3 regions of the Azospirillum mesophilum genome follow, and region 1 is predicted to be linked to each of the others. Evidence: predicted binding sites of a transcription regulator. Region 1 holds the regulator's gene; each other region holds the start of a gene.
What was found. The regulator LexA, encoded in region 1, represses DNA repair genes until DNA is damaged. The targets are predictions, from matches to a motif close to ATGTTCTANTTTGGTTC.
Positions count from the first base shown of each region.

Region 1 (4,650 bases):
TGGGGAGGAGGTGGCGATCCCGGAACCGGTCATGGACGCCTTCCGCAACAGCGGCCTCGCGCACCTGCTGTCCATCTCCGGCCTGCATGTGGGCATCGCGGCCGGCATCGTCTTCTGGGTCGTGCGTGCCCTGCTGGCGCTGGTGCCCTGGATCGCGCTGCGCTGGCCGATCAAAAAGATCGCGGCGGCGTTCGGCATCGTCTCCGCCATGGCCTACACGATGCTGGTCGGGGCGCCCGTGCCGACGGTGCGGTCGGTGCTGATGACCGGGCTGATCATGGGGGCGGTGATCGCCGACCGATCACCGCTCAGCATGCGGCTGGTCGCCTTCGCCGGGATCGTTACCGTCCTGATGGAACCGGAAGGCATGCTCGGCCCCAGCTTCCAGATGTCCTTCGCGGCCGTGGTGGCGCTGATCGCCGTCTTCGAGGTCGCGAATCCGGTGCTGGTTCGGTGGCGAAAGGGGGCGGGATGGCTCCTCCAGGGTCTACTGCATCTGGCCGGCATTGCCTTCACCAGCGTGATCGCGACGCTCGCGACGACACCGTATTCGCTGTTCCACTTCCAGCAGGTGGCTTTCTACGGCGTGCTGTCGAACATGGTTGCCATTCCCGTGACCTCCGTCTGGGTCATGCCATGGAGCCTGATGGCCTATCTGCTGATGCCCTTCGGGCTGGAGGCGCCGGCGCTGATCGCGATGAACTGGGGCGACCGGCTGGTGATCTGGACGGCGGAGGTCACCGCAGCCCTACCCGGAGCCGCCATCCTCATCCCGGCCATGCCCGGTTGGGGCATCGGGGCGGTGACGGGCGGCGGCCTGTGGCTGGTGATCTGGAGCGGGCGTTGGAGGATGCTCGGCCTCGTGCCGATAATGGCCGGAATGTTGTCGCCGGCGCTGACTCCTCGACCGGACATCCTGGTCACCGGCGACGGAACGGTGATGGCCGTCCGCACGGCGGAGGGACATCTCAGCCTGTCGGCCAAGGCCGACGGACGCGCGGCGGAAACCTGGTTGCGGCGGGACGGGCGCGAGGGGCCGGCGGATGTTTGGCCGCCGGAGGGCGTCAGCCTCGACGGGCGGCTGCGTTGCGACGTGTTGGGATGCGTTTACCGGCTGAACGGCCGGACCATCGCTCTGCTGCGCACGCCGGACGCCTTGCCGGAGGACTGCACCCTCGCCGACGCGGTGATCATCGCCGAACCGGCGCGTGGGTGCCGGGCGCCGCTGGTCATCGACCGCTGGCGCCTGCGCCGCGAGGGAGCGCAGGCGCTGTACGTCTCCATGAAGGGCGTACGCGTGCAGAGCGTCCGGGACGTACGCGGCGACCGCCCGTGGACGATGCCGCGTTGATCGTCCGTAGTCTCAGTACTTCCGAACCAGCCCGACGAGACGGCCCTGGACGCGCACCCGGTCGGCACCGAAGATGCGGGTCTCGTAGGCGGCGTTGGCGGGTTCCAGGGCGATGGTGTTGCCCTTGCGGCGCAGCCGCTTGAGCGTCACTTCGGCTTCGTCCACCAGGGCCACGACGATGGAGCCGTTCTCAGCCCCGTCGCAGCGTTGGATGATCACCGTGTCGTGGTCGAGGATGCCCGCCTCGACCATCGAGTCACCGGCAACCTCCAGCGCGTAGTGGTCGCCCGTGCTGAGCATGGCGGCGGGAATGTCCACGTAGGCCGAGTTGTCGCGCAACGCCTCGATGGGCGTGCCGGCGGCGATGCGGCCGTAGAGCGGGAGTTGCACCGTTTCCGACGCGGGGTTCGCCTCGCGGCCGGCGAAGGCGAAGTCGCCCTTGATGACGTTCGGCTGGAACTTGGCGCGCGGGGGCCGGCCGCGGCCGGCCTCCAGCCCCTCCGGCAAGCGCAGTACCTCCAGCGCGCGGGCGCGGTGGGGCAGGCGGCGGATAAAGCCGCGTTCCTCCAGGCCCGTGATCAGGCGGTGGATGCCGGACTTCGACTTGAGGCCGAGCGCGTCCTTCATCTCGTCGAAGGAGGGGGACACACCGCCCTGACCAAGCCGCTCGTGGATGAAAAGCAGCAATTCATGCTGCTTGCGCGTGAGCATTTGTGCCTCCCGGCCGGTGCCGCACTGGACATGGAACAAAAGTAAAACGTTCCACTCTGTTCTAGTTTGGTTCCCAACCGCCGTCAAGCCCCGGAAGACGTGGCCCAACACAATTCCGCGGCATCTTTTACAGAGAGAGTACACCGCCCGAGAGTGGGATGACCGGAACGCGGTCGCCGGGCTCTGCCGCCGGGGCGTTGGGCGGGCGCCGGATCAGGCAGTCGGCCTTGGCGAGGCGCGACATCATGGCGTTGTCCTGGCGCGGGAAAGGCGTCGCGACCGCGTCCCCGCAGGAATCCAGGGTCAGGGCGGCGCGCACGAAGTCTTCGCGCGAATCGTTGGCCTTCAAGGGCGCGTCAAGTCTTGCCCATTGGGGAGCGTCGTCGGTCGGCAGTCCCTGAAGAACGCGCAGGATCGGCTGCAGGAACAGGACGGCGGCCACGCCCGTGGACACCGGGTTGCCGGGCAGGCCGAGCAGCGGCACCGCACCGCCCGTGCCGAACATCATCGCTTTGCCCGGCTTCATGGCGACGGCGGTGAACGCGAGGCTGAGGCCGCCCAGGACGTTCCGCACGAAATCGTAATCGCCCTGGGACGCGCCGCCCGTCGTCACCAGCAGGTCGCAGCCCGCCGCGCCGGCCGCCATGGCGGCGAGGCTTGCCGGGTCGTCCTTGGCGATGCCGAGATTGTGCGCGATGCCGCCCTGAGTCGCGACCAGCGCGCAGAGGCCGAGCGCGTTGGAACTGACGATCTGGCTCGGCCCCAGCGGCTCGCCGGGAAGCGCGATCTCGTCGCCGGTGGCCAGCACCGCGACGCGCGGGCGCCGGTGCACGCGCAGCCACGGCACGTTCGCGCAGGCCGCCAGCGCCACATCGCGCGCGGTGATCAGCCGGCCCTTCGGCAGAAGCTCCTCGCCGACGGAGAAGTCCAGCCCAGCGGGGCGCACGAAACGGCCGGCGGGCACCGCGCGCCCGATCCGCACGCGATCATCCTCGGTCTCGGTGTCCTCCTGCATGACCACGGCATCGGCACCGGCGGGCAGGGGGGCTCCGGTGAAGATGCGCGCGACCTCGCCCGGCCCGACCGTTCCGGTGAAGGCGTGGCCGGCGGAGGCCTCGCCAACGCGGCGCAGGGTGACCGGCGCGCCGGCCTCCGCCGTTGCAATGTCGGCGGCGCGGACGGCCCATCCGTCCATGGAGGAGGCCGCGAAGGGCGGCTGGGTCAGGCGGGCGACGAGCGGTTCGGCAAGCACGCGGCCCAGCGCGTCGGGCAACGCCACCGTCTCCGCCGGCAGGGGCGAGAAGGCGGCGAGGACGCACGCGCGGGCCTCCCCGACTGAAATCATAGCGGCCGAAATCACGGGGCGGCTCCCCACTCGCCGCTCTTGCCGCCGGCCTTGTGGACAAGGCGCACGTCGGTGATGGTCATGCCCTTGTCCACCGCCTTGCACATGTCGTAGACGGTCAGGGCGGCGATGGACACGGCGGTCAGCGCCTCCATCTCCACGCCCGTCTGGCCCTTCAGCTTGCAGGTGGCGGTGATGTCCACGGCGTTGCGGTCGGGGTCGCAGGTCAGGTCCACCTTGACCGAGGTGAGCGCCAGCGGGTGGCACAGCGGGATCAGGTCCGGCGTGCGCTTGGCCCCCATGATGCCGGCCAGCCGCGCCACCGACAGCACGTCGCCCTTCTTGACCCCGCCCTCCAGGATCAGCTTCAGCGTCTCCGGCTGCATGATGACGGAGCCGCGCGCGGTCGCCGTGCGCTCCGTCTCCGCCTTGTCGGAGACGTCCACCATCACGGCGCGCCCCTCGGAATCGAAATGCGTGAAGCCGGTCATAGGGCCTCCAGGGAAGGATCAGGCGGGGAAGGGTCAGGCGGGGGCGAGAAGGGCGCGGGTGGCGGCGGTCACGTCCTCCTGGCGCATCAGCGACTCGCCGACCAGGAAGCAGCGGGCGCCGACGGCAGCCATGCGCGACAGATCGGCGGGGGTGTAGAGCCCGCTCTCCGCCACCAGCATGCGGTCGGTCGGGACATGGCGCGCCAGCTCCTCCGTCGTTGCGATGTCCACCGCGAGCGTCTTCAGGTTCCGGTTGTTCACGCCCAGCAGCGGGGTCTTCAGCGCCAGCGCGCGGTCCAGCTCCTCGCGGTTGTGCACCTCGACCAGCACGTCCAGGCCCCAGGCGATCGCCGCGTCTTCCAGCTCCGCCGCCTGAGCGTCGCTCAGCGCCGCCATGATGATCAGGATGCAGTCGGCCCCCAGCGCGCGGGACTCCGCGATCTGGTAAGGATCGACCATGAAGTCCTTGCGCAGCGCCGGCAGGTCCACCGCGGCGCGGGCGGCCACCAGATACTCGTCCTTGCCCTGGAAATAGGGCTCGTCGGTCAGCACGGACAGGCAGGTGGCGCCGCCCTCGCGGTAGGCGCGGGCCAGCGTCGGCGGGTCGAAGTCGGCACGGATCAGCCCCTTGGACGGGCTGGCCTTCTTGATCTCGGCGATCAGGCCGTAACGCCCGTCGGCGACCGTGTTGCGCAGCGCGCGGACGAAGCCGCGCGTCGGCCCGGCCTCGCGGGCGGCGGCCTCCACCTCCG
Region 1 is NZ_JBPXMQ020000007.1:130,367-135,016, forward strand. It holds gene ACSVC7_RS10180 (ComEC/Rec2 family competence protein) at 1-1,351, shown strand, start outside; gene lexA (transcriptional repressor LexA) at 1,364-2,062, opposite strand; gene ACSVC7_RS10190 (molybdopterin molybdotransferase MoeA) at 2,190-3,422, opposite strand; gene moaC (cyclic pyranopterin monophosphate synthase MoaC) at 3,419-3,898, opposite strand; gene trpC (indole-3-glycerol phosphate synthase TrpC) at 3,932-4,650, opposite strand, start outside.

Region 2 (4,650 bases), on a different contig from region 1:
GACGAGCACGCCGGAGCCCTCCTCGCCCAGCGACACCGCCTTGCCCCTCAGGTCGGCCACCGTGTGCAGGTCGCCGTCGGCGCGCACGACGAGTTGGACCGCCTCCGCGTACAGCATGCCGATGGAGCGCAGCGCCTCGAAGGGCGGCTTGCCCTTGAAGGGGCCGGTGCCGGTGTAGGCGCCGTAGGCGACGTCGGCCTGGGCCATCCCGGCTTCCACCCCGTTGGCGCGCAGCAGCTCGATGTTCTCCACGGAGCCGAGCGTGGCCTGCGCCACCGCGATCAGGCCCGGCACGCCGCAGCTTCCCCCACGGTCGCAGGGGCGCGAGCCCGGCGGGTTGGAGATGGCGTTGGCGATCAGCCCGCCGACCGGGAAATAGGTGCCGGACGTGGTGCCGGTGCCGATGCGGAAATAACGGATCTCCTGCGCAATCAACCGTTGCGGGACAGCGCCGAGCAGCGCCGCGCCGGCCGCGCCGGCCAGCAGGCGACGGCGGCTGAAGCCCGGCGGGCTGGAAGCGGGCGGGTTGTGGTCAAGGCGGGCTTTGGCTCCTGCGCGCGGCACCGGCGGCTCCACCTTTCTTTTTGGGAAACATCCCTACAAGAATACCTGCACTTGTCCGTTTTCAAGGCGCAAGCGGTTAAATCACGCCCGCAAGGTCAAGAACGCCGGCGAGTGCTACCGCACCGCCACACACCTGGGCCGCGCGCGCCGACACCGCCTGCCCCAGCACCGCCGACAGGCCAAGCCCCGCGCTGGTCACCAGAAGAACGCCCGCCGCGAATCCGCCCCAGAACAGGGCGCCGCCCATGTGGATGTAGCCGTGGAAGACGGCCGCCGCCGCAACGACCAGCACCGCCAGCGCCACCGGCGCCCGCAGGGCGGTGGCGACCAGCGCGCCGACCACGATCAGCGACACCGCCAGCCCCTGGGCCGCGTAGGGCAAGCGCAGGTCGAGCTGCGCGGCGAGCCCGGCGGCCAGCACCGCCGTCAGGGCGGAGACCGGAAGCTGCCACACGGCGGGACCGCCGTTCTGCCCGGCCCACATTCCGATGGCGAGGAAGGCCAGAAGATGCTGGAGCACCCACACCGGCTCGGTCAGGCCGGTGCCGAACGGCCCGGTGACCGTCATCCGCGCCAGCGCGGGCGCCGCCGATAGCCCGACCATCAGAGCCGCCAGAAGGACCGCCCGAAACGCCGCCCCAAACACTGCCATGCCCCCGTACCCCTTTCGCGCACCGTCGCCCCGGTATGGCGGGAGGGCGCGGGCGGGGTCAAGTGACCTTGATCGGGGGACGCGTCTTCAGAACCCCCGGGGGCCGGTGCCGTACTGGCGCAGGTCCTGCTCCTTGCGGAACAACTCGCGCTGCTGGAGCGGTTCGAGCCGGCCCATGGCGTCCTCCGTGCGCAGGCGGTCCACCTCGGGGCTCATCAGATCGTATTTGAAGCGGTCGGTCTGCGCCTGGGTCGAGGGCGGAGGCGGCAGCGACGGCACAGCCATCTGCTCGGCAGGCGCGGGCGGCGGGGACGAACTGCCCCGGCGCCGCACCGGCGGCTGCCTTTGGCCCTGCTCCTGAAGCTGCGACATCCGTTGGGAGGGGGCCTGTGCCGAGGGGGACGGCCGGGCGTTGGCCTCCTCCTGAAGCTGCCGCCACGTCTTCAGCCCCGCCCCGGACGCGGACGGGGGCGCCCCGCCCGGCGTGTAGGTCTGGGTGCGGACCGGCGGCAAGGACTGGGCTTGGCCGGGCGTCTCGTCCCGGAACTCCGTCGCGCAGGCGGTGAGCAGCAGCGCGGCGGCGACGCTGATCGGATTCGGTTTCATCCTATGAATGTCGTCCTCCCGAAGCACCGGGACAAGCACCTCCTCTGGGACTCCCCTCCGCTGTTGTTTGTCGCTATTATGTTCCTGATTTGTTCGGATCGGAGGGAAGGCATGGGCATGGCGCGGCGAATCCTGTCTCTTTGGCTGCCGCGGCTGCCCACCGACGCCCGCGCGCGCCGCTGCCCCGACCTGCGGGACCGCCCACTGGCGGCCATTCTGGCCGAGCGCGGGCGGTTGGGCGTGGTGGCCGTGAACCGCGCGGCGGAAGAGGCCGGGGTGCTGCCGGGCATGACCCTGGCCGACGCCCGCGCCGTCGAGCCCGCCCTGACCGTCTTCGACGCCGAGCCCGAGTCGGACGCCCGGCTGCTGGAGCGGATCGCGGGTTGGTGCACGCGCTACACCCCCTGGACAGCCCCGGACGGCGCCGACGGCGTGGTGCTGGACATCACCGGCTGCGCCCACCTGTTCGGCGGGGAGCGGGCGCTGGTGGCCGACCTGACGGCACGGCTGAGGGCCGGAGGGTTCGAGTCGCGGGCGGCGCTGGCGGATACGCCGGCCGCGGCCTGGGGGTTGGCGCGGTTTTCTCCCTCTCCCCTCTGGGGAGAGGGTTGGGGTGAGGGGGTTGCGCTCTCGCCGGACGTACCACCACGCGCAACCCCCTCACCCTCCCCTCTCCCCAGAGGGGAGAGGGTAAAGAAAGGAGGAGCCACCCTCGCCCCCCTCCCCATCGCCGCGCTGCGCCTGCCCACCGCCACCGTCCAGGGTCTGGCTGCGGTCGGGCTGCGGCGGATCGGGGACTTGCACGCCATCCCCCGCGCCACGCTCGCCACCCGCTTCGGGCGGGAGGCCGCTCGGCGGCTCGACCAAGCCTTGGGGCATCTGGACGAGCCGGTGTCGCCGCGTCTGCCCGTGCCGCCGCACAGCGTCCGCCTCGCCCTGCCCGAGCCGATTTCCACCGCCGAGGCCATCGCCCGCGCCGTGCGGCACCTGCTGGACGCACTCTGCGCCGGGCTGGAGGCGACCGGGGAGGGCGCGCGCCGGCTGGTGCTGGAAACCCACCGGGTGGACCGCCGGCTGGAGGACCCGCCCCAGACGCTCGCCATCGGCACCAGCCGCCCGGTGCGCGACGCGGGCGCCCTGATGCGCCTGTTCGCGCAGAAGCTGGAGCGCATCGAGCCCGGCCCCGGCATCGAGGTCATGGTCCTGTCCGCCGCCGAGGCCGGGCCGCTGGGCGCCGTGCAGGCCGCTTTGGACGGCTCGGCGGGCGACGAGTCGGAGTTGGGGGAGCTGGTGGACCGGCTCGGCAACCGGCTGGGGGAGCGCGCCGTGCTGCGGCTCGTCCCGCGCGCCAGTTGGCTGCCGGAGCGCAGCGTGGCTCCGGCGCCGGCCTTGCCGAGCGTCGCCGCCAATGATCGCCTGGGGGATCGCCTGGGGGATCGCCTGGGGGACCGCCTGTGGCCGGCCGACCGGCCGCGCCCGGTGCGGCTGCTCGCCCCGCCGGAGCCCATCGAGGCCGTCGCCCCCGTCCCCGACGACCCGCCGGCCATGTTCCGCTGGCGCGGCGTCCTCCACCGCATCAGCCACGCCGACGGCCCGGAGCGCATCGAGGCCGAATGGTGGCGCCGAGAAGGAGAGTCCCGCGACTATTACCGCGTGGAGGACGCGGACGGCCGCCGCTTCTGGGTCTTCCGCCAGGGGCTTTATCAGCCCGGCGTGAAGGCCCTGTGGTTCCTGCATGGGTTCTTCGGATGAGGGGGCATTGCCTTGACCCCCTACGCTGAACTCCAGGTCTCCACCAGCTTCACCTTCCTGGAGGGGGCCTCCCACCCGGACGAGTTGGCGCTGACCGCCGCAGCGCTCGGCCATGCGGCCATCGCGGTGACCGACCGCAACTCGCTGGCCGGGGTGGTGCAGGCGCACAAGGCGGCCAAGCAGCACGGGCTGCGGCTGGTGGTCGGCTGCCGGCTGGACCTGACCGATGCGGCCAGCCTGCTCGCCTACCCCACCGACCGGGCTGCCTACGCGCGGCTGTCGCGCCTGCTGACGCTGGGCAAGCGGCGGGCACCCAAGGGGGCCTGCTTCATCGGCCGCCAGGACGTGCTGGAGCATGCGGAGGGAATGCTGTTCCTGCTGGTCCCGCCCGACCGGCGCGACGAGTCCTTCGTCCACGAGCTGCGGGCATGGCGCTTCGATCTGGGCCGGCGGCTGCACCTCGCGGCCAGCCACCGCTACCGGGGGGACGATTCCCGGCGGCTGGCGTGGCTCGCCGGGCTGGCGGAGGCGGAGCGGGTGCCGATGGTGGCGACCAACGACGTGCTCTACCACGCGCCCGCCCGCCGCCAACTGGCCGACGTGATGACCTGCATCCGCAACCGCACCACCATCGACGAGGCCGGCTGGCTGCTGTCCGCCAACGCGGAGCGGCACCTGAAGGCCGGCGTGGAGATGGCCCGCCTGTTCCGCCGCTACCCCGAGGCCGTCGCCCGCACGGTGGAGATCGCCGACGCCTGCCGCTTCTCGCTGGAGGAGCTGCGCTACGAATATCCGGACGAGGTGGCGGAGGACGGGCGCACCCCACAGGAAACCCTGATCGACCTGACGTGGCGTGGGGCGGTGGAACGCTACCCTGGTGGCGTGCCGGACAAGGTGGCGGATGCCGTGAGGCACGAGCTGGCGCTGATCGGGCAGCTCGGCTACGCGCCCTATTTCCTGACCGTGCACGACATCGTGCGCTACGCCCGCTCGCAGGACATCCTGTGCCAGGGGCGCGGGTCGGCGGCGAACTCGGCAGTCTGCTACTGCCTGGGCGTCACGGCGGTCGATCCGGC
Region 2 is NZ_JBPXMQ020000001.1:332,456-337,105, reverse strand. It holds gene ACSVC7_RS01620 (TAXI family TRAP transporter solute-binding subunit) at 1-564, opposite strand, end outside; gene ACSVC7_RS01615 (HupE/UreJ family protein) at 641-1,216, opposite strand; gene ACSVC7_RS01610 (hypothetical protein) at 1,304-1,822, opposite strand; gene ACSVC7_RS01605 (Y-family DNA polymerase) at 1,940-3,574, shown strand; gene ACSVC7_RS01600 (error-prone DNA polymerase) at 3,587-4,650, shown strand, end outside.
Region 2: a site for LexA is predicted at 1,901-1,917, ahead of ACSVC7_RS01605 (Y-family DNA polymerase). Genes of this name have one in related genera too.

Region 3 (4,650 bases), on a different contig from region 1:
GGCGCTTGCCGCGCTGTTCGAACTTGAAATGCTTCACGGCGTTGGTGAGGTAGGCGTGGCCGCGGTCGATCCCGGCCTCGTCCAGCGCGCGGGTCAGCAGCTGTCCGGCCGGGCCGACGAAGGGGCGGCCCTGCCGGTCCTCCTGGTCGCCGGGCTGCTCGCCGACGAAGGCGATGGCGGCGCCTTCCGGCCCCTCCCCCAGCACGGCCTGGGTGGCGCCGGGGACCAGCGGTTCCGACCGGCGGATGATGGCGTTGAGCTCGGCCAGCGAGGCCGGCTTCTGCGCCGCCATGGCGGCCAGCGCCCGGTCCGGGGTGCGGCGGGTGGAGGGAACGGGCTCGCGCCCGATCATGGCGCGGACACGGTCGGGTGCCGTGCGGATGAGTTGCGGGATGGCCGCCGCCTCCGGCAGGTTGGCCCAGTATTTCCGGGGCATCTCCGCCCGCATGGCGGCCGGGTTGACCCGCGCCGGGTTGAAGGTGCTCTCGTAATAGCGGCGCCAGCCCGCCTGGAATCCGTCCTCGTCCAGCCCCCCGTCCAGCATCTGGGGCAGCGTCGCCGGCGGCCCGACCGTCAGCGCCCGCCGGTCCCAGTGCAGGGAGCCGTCCGGCGTCAGGATCGACCAGACCATGCTCTCGAACCGCTCGACGAAGAAGGGGGCGGCGGCTTCGACGATGTGATGGTCGGGCCTGAAGAAGGCGACGTAGCGTTCCGCGCCGGCGCCGTCCCTCACCTCCCGGAAGCGCAGGAAGGCGTGCATCTTGTGGATGTCGCGGCGCACCGCCTTGTGCAGCAGCACCAGCCGGTGGACGAGCGGGTCGGCGTGCTGGTCGAGCAGCCCGCGCTCGCCATGCAGCACCCGCCAGACCATCCGGTAGAGCAGCGCATAGCGTTCCGGCTCGCGATGGCAGACCACCGCCTGCACCAGCTCCCCCACCGGGCGCGGCAGGGCCACCGGCGGCGCCGCGTCGAACGCGGGATCGGCGCTGTCCCCGAACAGGGACGGCGCGCCGCCCGCGCTCCACAGCACCGCGTCGGGCGGCGCATCGGCGGCGATCAGGCCGCGCACCGCCCGGCGGAATCCGGCGAGGTCGGCCCCCTCCTCCAGATCGACGCGGTGCCGGATCATCCGAACAGGCTCAATTGCTGCGGCGGGGCGACGAGGCGCCGGCGCAGGTCCAGCCGGTCGGTCAGCCCGCCCGGATGGTGGTCGGCGGTGATCAGGAAGGGCCGCGCCCGCTTGGTCCCGGCGGACAGGCGGGCCACATCCTCCAGCCGCAGCCGCGTGTGGCGCCGCGCCGCCAGGATCTTGTCGACGGCCCGCGCGCCGAGGCCGGGAACGCGCAGCAGCAGCTCGCGGTCGGCGCGGTTCACGTCCACCGGGAAGCGGTCGCGGTTCTTCAGCGCCCAGGCCAGCTTCGGATCGACGCCGAGGTCGAGCATCCCGCCCTCCCCGCCCGCCACGATCTCCTCGACCGTGAAGCCGTAGTAGCGGAGCAGCCAGTCGGCCTGATACAGCCGGTTCTCCCGCTGGAGCGGCGGCGGCTTGGCGGGCAGGACGGCGCTGGCCTCCGGGATCGGGCTGAAGGCCGAATAGTAGACCCGGCGCAGGCCGTAGCGCTGGTAGAGCGTGTCGCTGGTCCGCAGCACGGCCCCATCGGTCGCCTCATCCGCCCCGACGATCAGCTGCGTGCTCTGCCCGCCGGGGGAGAAGCGCCGCCGCTCCTCCCTGGCTTCGGCGATGCGCTCGCGCACCTGCCCCATGACCGCCTTGATCGACCGCCCGTCCTTTTCCGGGGCGAGCTTTTCCAGGCTGCCGTCGGACGGAAGTTCCAGGTTGATCGACAGCCGGTCGGCCCACAGACCGGCCTGCTCGATCAGCCAGGGGCTGGCCTCGGGGATGGTCTTGAGGTGGATGTAGCCGGCGAAGCCGTGGTCCCGCCGCAGCTTGCGGGCCACCAGCATCATCTGCTCCATCGTGTGGTCCGGGGACCGGATGATGCCCGACGACAGGAACAGCCCCTCGATGCAGTTGCGCTTGTAGAAGCCGAGCGTGAGGGCCACCACCTCCGCCACGCTGAACCGAGCCCGCCGCACGTTGGAGGAGCGGCGGTTGATGCAGTAGGCGCAGTCGAACAGGCAATAATTGGTCAGCAGGATCTTGAGCAGCGAGACGCACCGCCCGTCCGGTGTGTAGGCGTGGCAAATCCCGCTCCCCGTCGTGGAGCCGATCCCCGCCGCCCCGCCCTTGCGCCCCCTGGCGCCCGAGGATGCGCAGGAAGCGTCGTATTTCGCCGCATCGGCCAGAATGCCGAGCTTCTCAAGCAGCGCGTCGTCCACGGAGCCAATCCTCATTCACCTCTTCGTTCCTATTATGTTCCGTTTTGGGACGAAGGCAAGCGAACGATCAGGACAATCGCATGTGGTGAGGTGATGTGGTGGGCGAGCGTTTCCGTCCCGGTGTCCACCACCACGCCCTTCGCCGGTGCGCGGGGTTGCGGGCCGGGAAGGGAGCCGCCGCCTGTCGTCAGGCGCCCTCCGGGAAGGCCGCCAGCGCCGCCGCCAGTTGGACAACGGCCGGTTCCCAGGCGCCCGGCGCCGGCTGGTGGAACAGCCGCATGGTCGGGTACCACGGGCTGTCGTCACGATCGGTCAGCCAGCGCCAGCAGCCGCCGAAGCGCGACAGCACCCACACCGGCCGCCCCAGCGCCCCGGCCAGATGCGCGACGGAGGTGTCCACCGTGATCACCAGATCCAGCCCGGCGACCAGAGCGGCGGTGTCGGCGAAGTCGCCGACCTCGTCCATCCAGTCCAGTATTTCCAGGCCGGGCGGCGGCTCCTTGGCCTGAACGGCGGCGGAGCCCTTTTGCAGGTTGACGAAGACGACGTCCTTCACCGCGGCGAGCGGGGCCAGCGCCGCCAGTGTCAGGCTGCGCCGCCGGTCCACAGCGTTGGCCTTGGGGCTGTGCGGCCGGGGATCGCCCGACCAGACCAGCCCGACCTTCAGCCGCCCGTCGGCCGGCAGGCGCGCGCGCCAGCGTTCCGCCTCCGCCGGATCGGCGGTCAGGTAGGGCATCGCCGCCGGAATGTCGTCCAGCCCGGTGCCGAAAGCGCGCGGCAGGCTCAGCAGCGGGCAGTGCAGGTCGGTGACCGGCACCGGGTCGTTCAGGTTGTGCACCGACAGCAGCCCCGGAATCCGCTCCATCAGCCGCCGCAGCCCACTGTGCACGGCCAGCCGGACCCGGCCGCCGCGCTGCGCCACCAGCGGCGCGTAGCGCACGAAATGCAGCACGTCGCCGTGCCCCTGCTCCGCGTGCAGCAGGATGGTCCGGCCCTCCAGCGGCTCGCCGTTCCATTGGCGGCCGGGAGCCTTGGGCACGGGGATTTCCCCGACCTTCCAGCGCGCCTCGTAATGGTCCCACGCCTCGCGCAGCCGCCCGGCCTTGAGCAGCGCCAGCGACAGGTTGAAGCGCGCCGACGGGTTGTCGGGATCCATGTCGAGGATGCGGCGGAATCCGGCCTCCGCCTCCGCCAGCCGCCGCAGGTCCAGCCCCATCACGGACAGCACGTTCAGCGCCGGCAGGTGGTCGGGCACCAGCATCAGCGCGCGGCGGCACAGCCGCTCGACGGTGGCGTAGTCCTCGGCCGAACAGGCCTGGGTGCGCAACGCCTCGGCGAGGTTGGCGTAGGCCACCGGATGGTCGGGGCCGAGCGCCAGCGCCCGCCGGTAATGGTCCAGGGCCGCCGTGGTCTCGCCGATCTCGTGCAGCGCGTTGCCGTGGTTGTTCCAGGGATCGGGATAGCCGGGCCGGAGCGCCACGGCGCGGGTGTAGGGCTGGCGCGCCTCCGCGAAGCGCCGCACGCCCAGCAGCGCGCCGCCGAGGTTGTTCAGCGCCTCCGGGAAGTCGGGTTGCAGCGCCACGGCGCGGCGCAGGCAGCGCTCCGCCCCCGTCGGATCCTTCCGCTTCAGGCGGATGTCCCCCAGGCTGCGCCAGGACTGGGCGCTGGCCTGGGCGCTGGCCTGGGCGCTGGCCGGCAGGAGACGGAGCGCCCGCGCGAGCAGCGCTTCGGCCTCCGCCAGATTGCCCTGGAGGTTGCAGGCGCGCGCCATGTGGTCCAGGCATTCATCCTGGGCGGGATCCAGCGCCAGGGCGCGCCGGTAGGCCGCCGCCGCGTCCCCGTTGCGTCCCCGGTCCAGCGCCGCGTGCCCCATCGCCCGCCACGCGTCGGGCAGCCCCGGCGCCAGCCGGGCCGCCCACCGGGCGAGCCGGTGCCCGTCGGCGGGACGCCCGGACGACCCCATCAACTTGGCGAGGTTGACCAGCGGCTCGGCATAGCCGGGGTCGATGGCGACGGCCCGCCGGAACCGCTCCATGGCCGCCGCGGTCCGGGTGGCGGTGCGGTGCAGCTCGCCCAGGGAATTGAGGAAGGCGGCCCGGCCGCTCTCCAGCCGCACCGCGCGGTCGAGCAGCACCTCCGCCGTCGCCAGCCGCCCGTCGGACAGCGCCGTCAGCCCCAGCAGATGCAGCGCGTCGCCCTGCGCCGGGTCGAGCGCCAGCGCGCGGCGGTAGCCGCCGGCCGCGACAAGCAGCCGCCCCGCCCGATGCGCGGCGAGCGCCGCCGTCAGGATGGCGGGCACGGCTGTGTCGG
Region 3 is NZ_JBPXMQ020000012.1:165,007-169,656, reverse strand. It holds gene ACSVC7_RS14105 (UdgX family uracil-DNA binding protein) at 1-1,129, opposite strand, end outside; gene ACSVC7_RS14100 (putative DNA modification/repair radical SAM protein) at 1,126-2,355, opposite strand; gene ACSVC7_RS14095 (tetratricopeptide repeat protein) at 2,528-4,650, opposite strand, start outside.
Region 3: a site for LexA is predicted at 2,364-2,380, ahead of ACSVC7_RS14100 (putative DNA modification/repair radical SAM protein). Genes of this name have one in related genera too.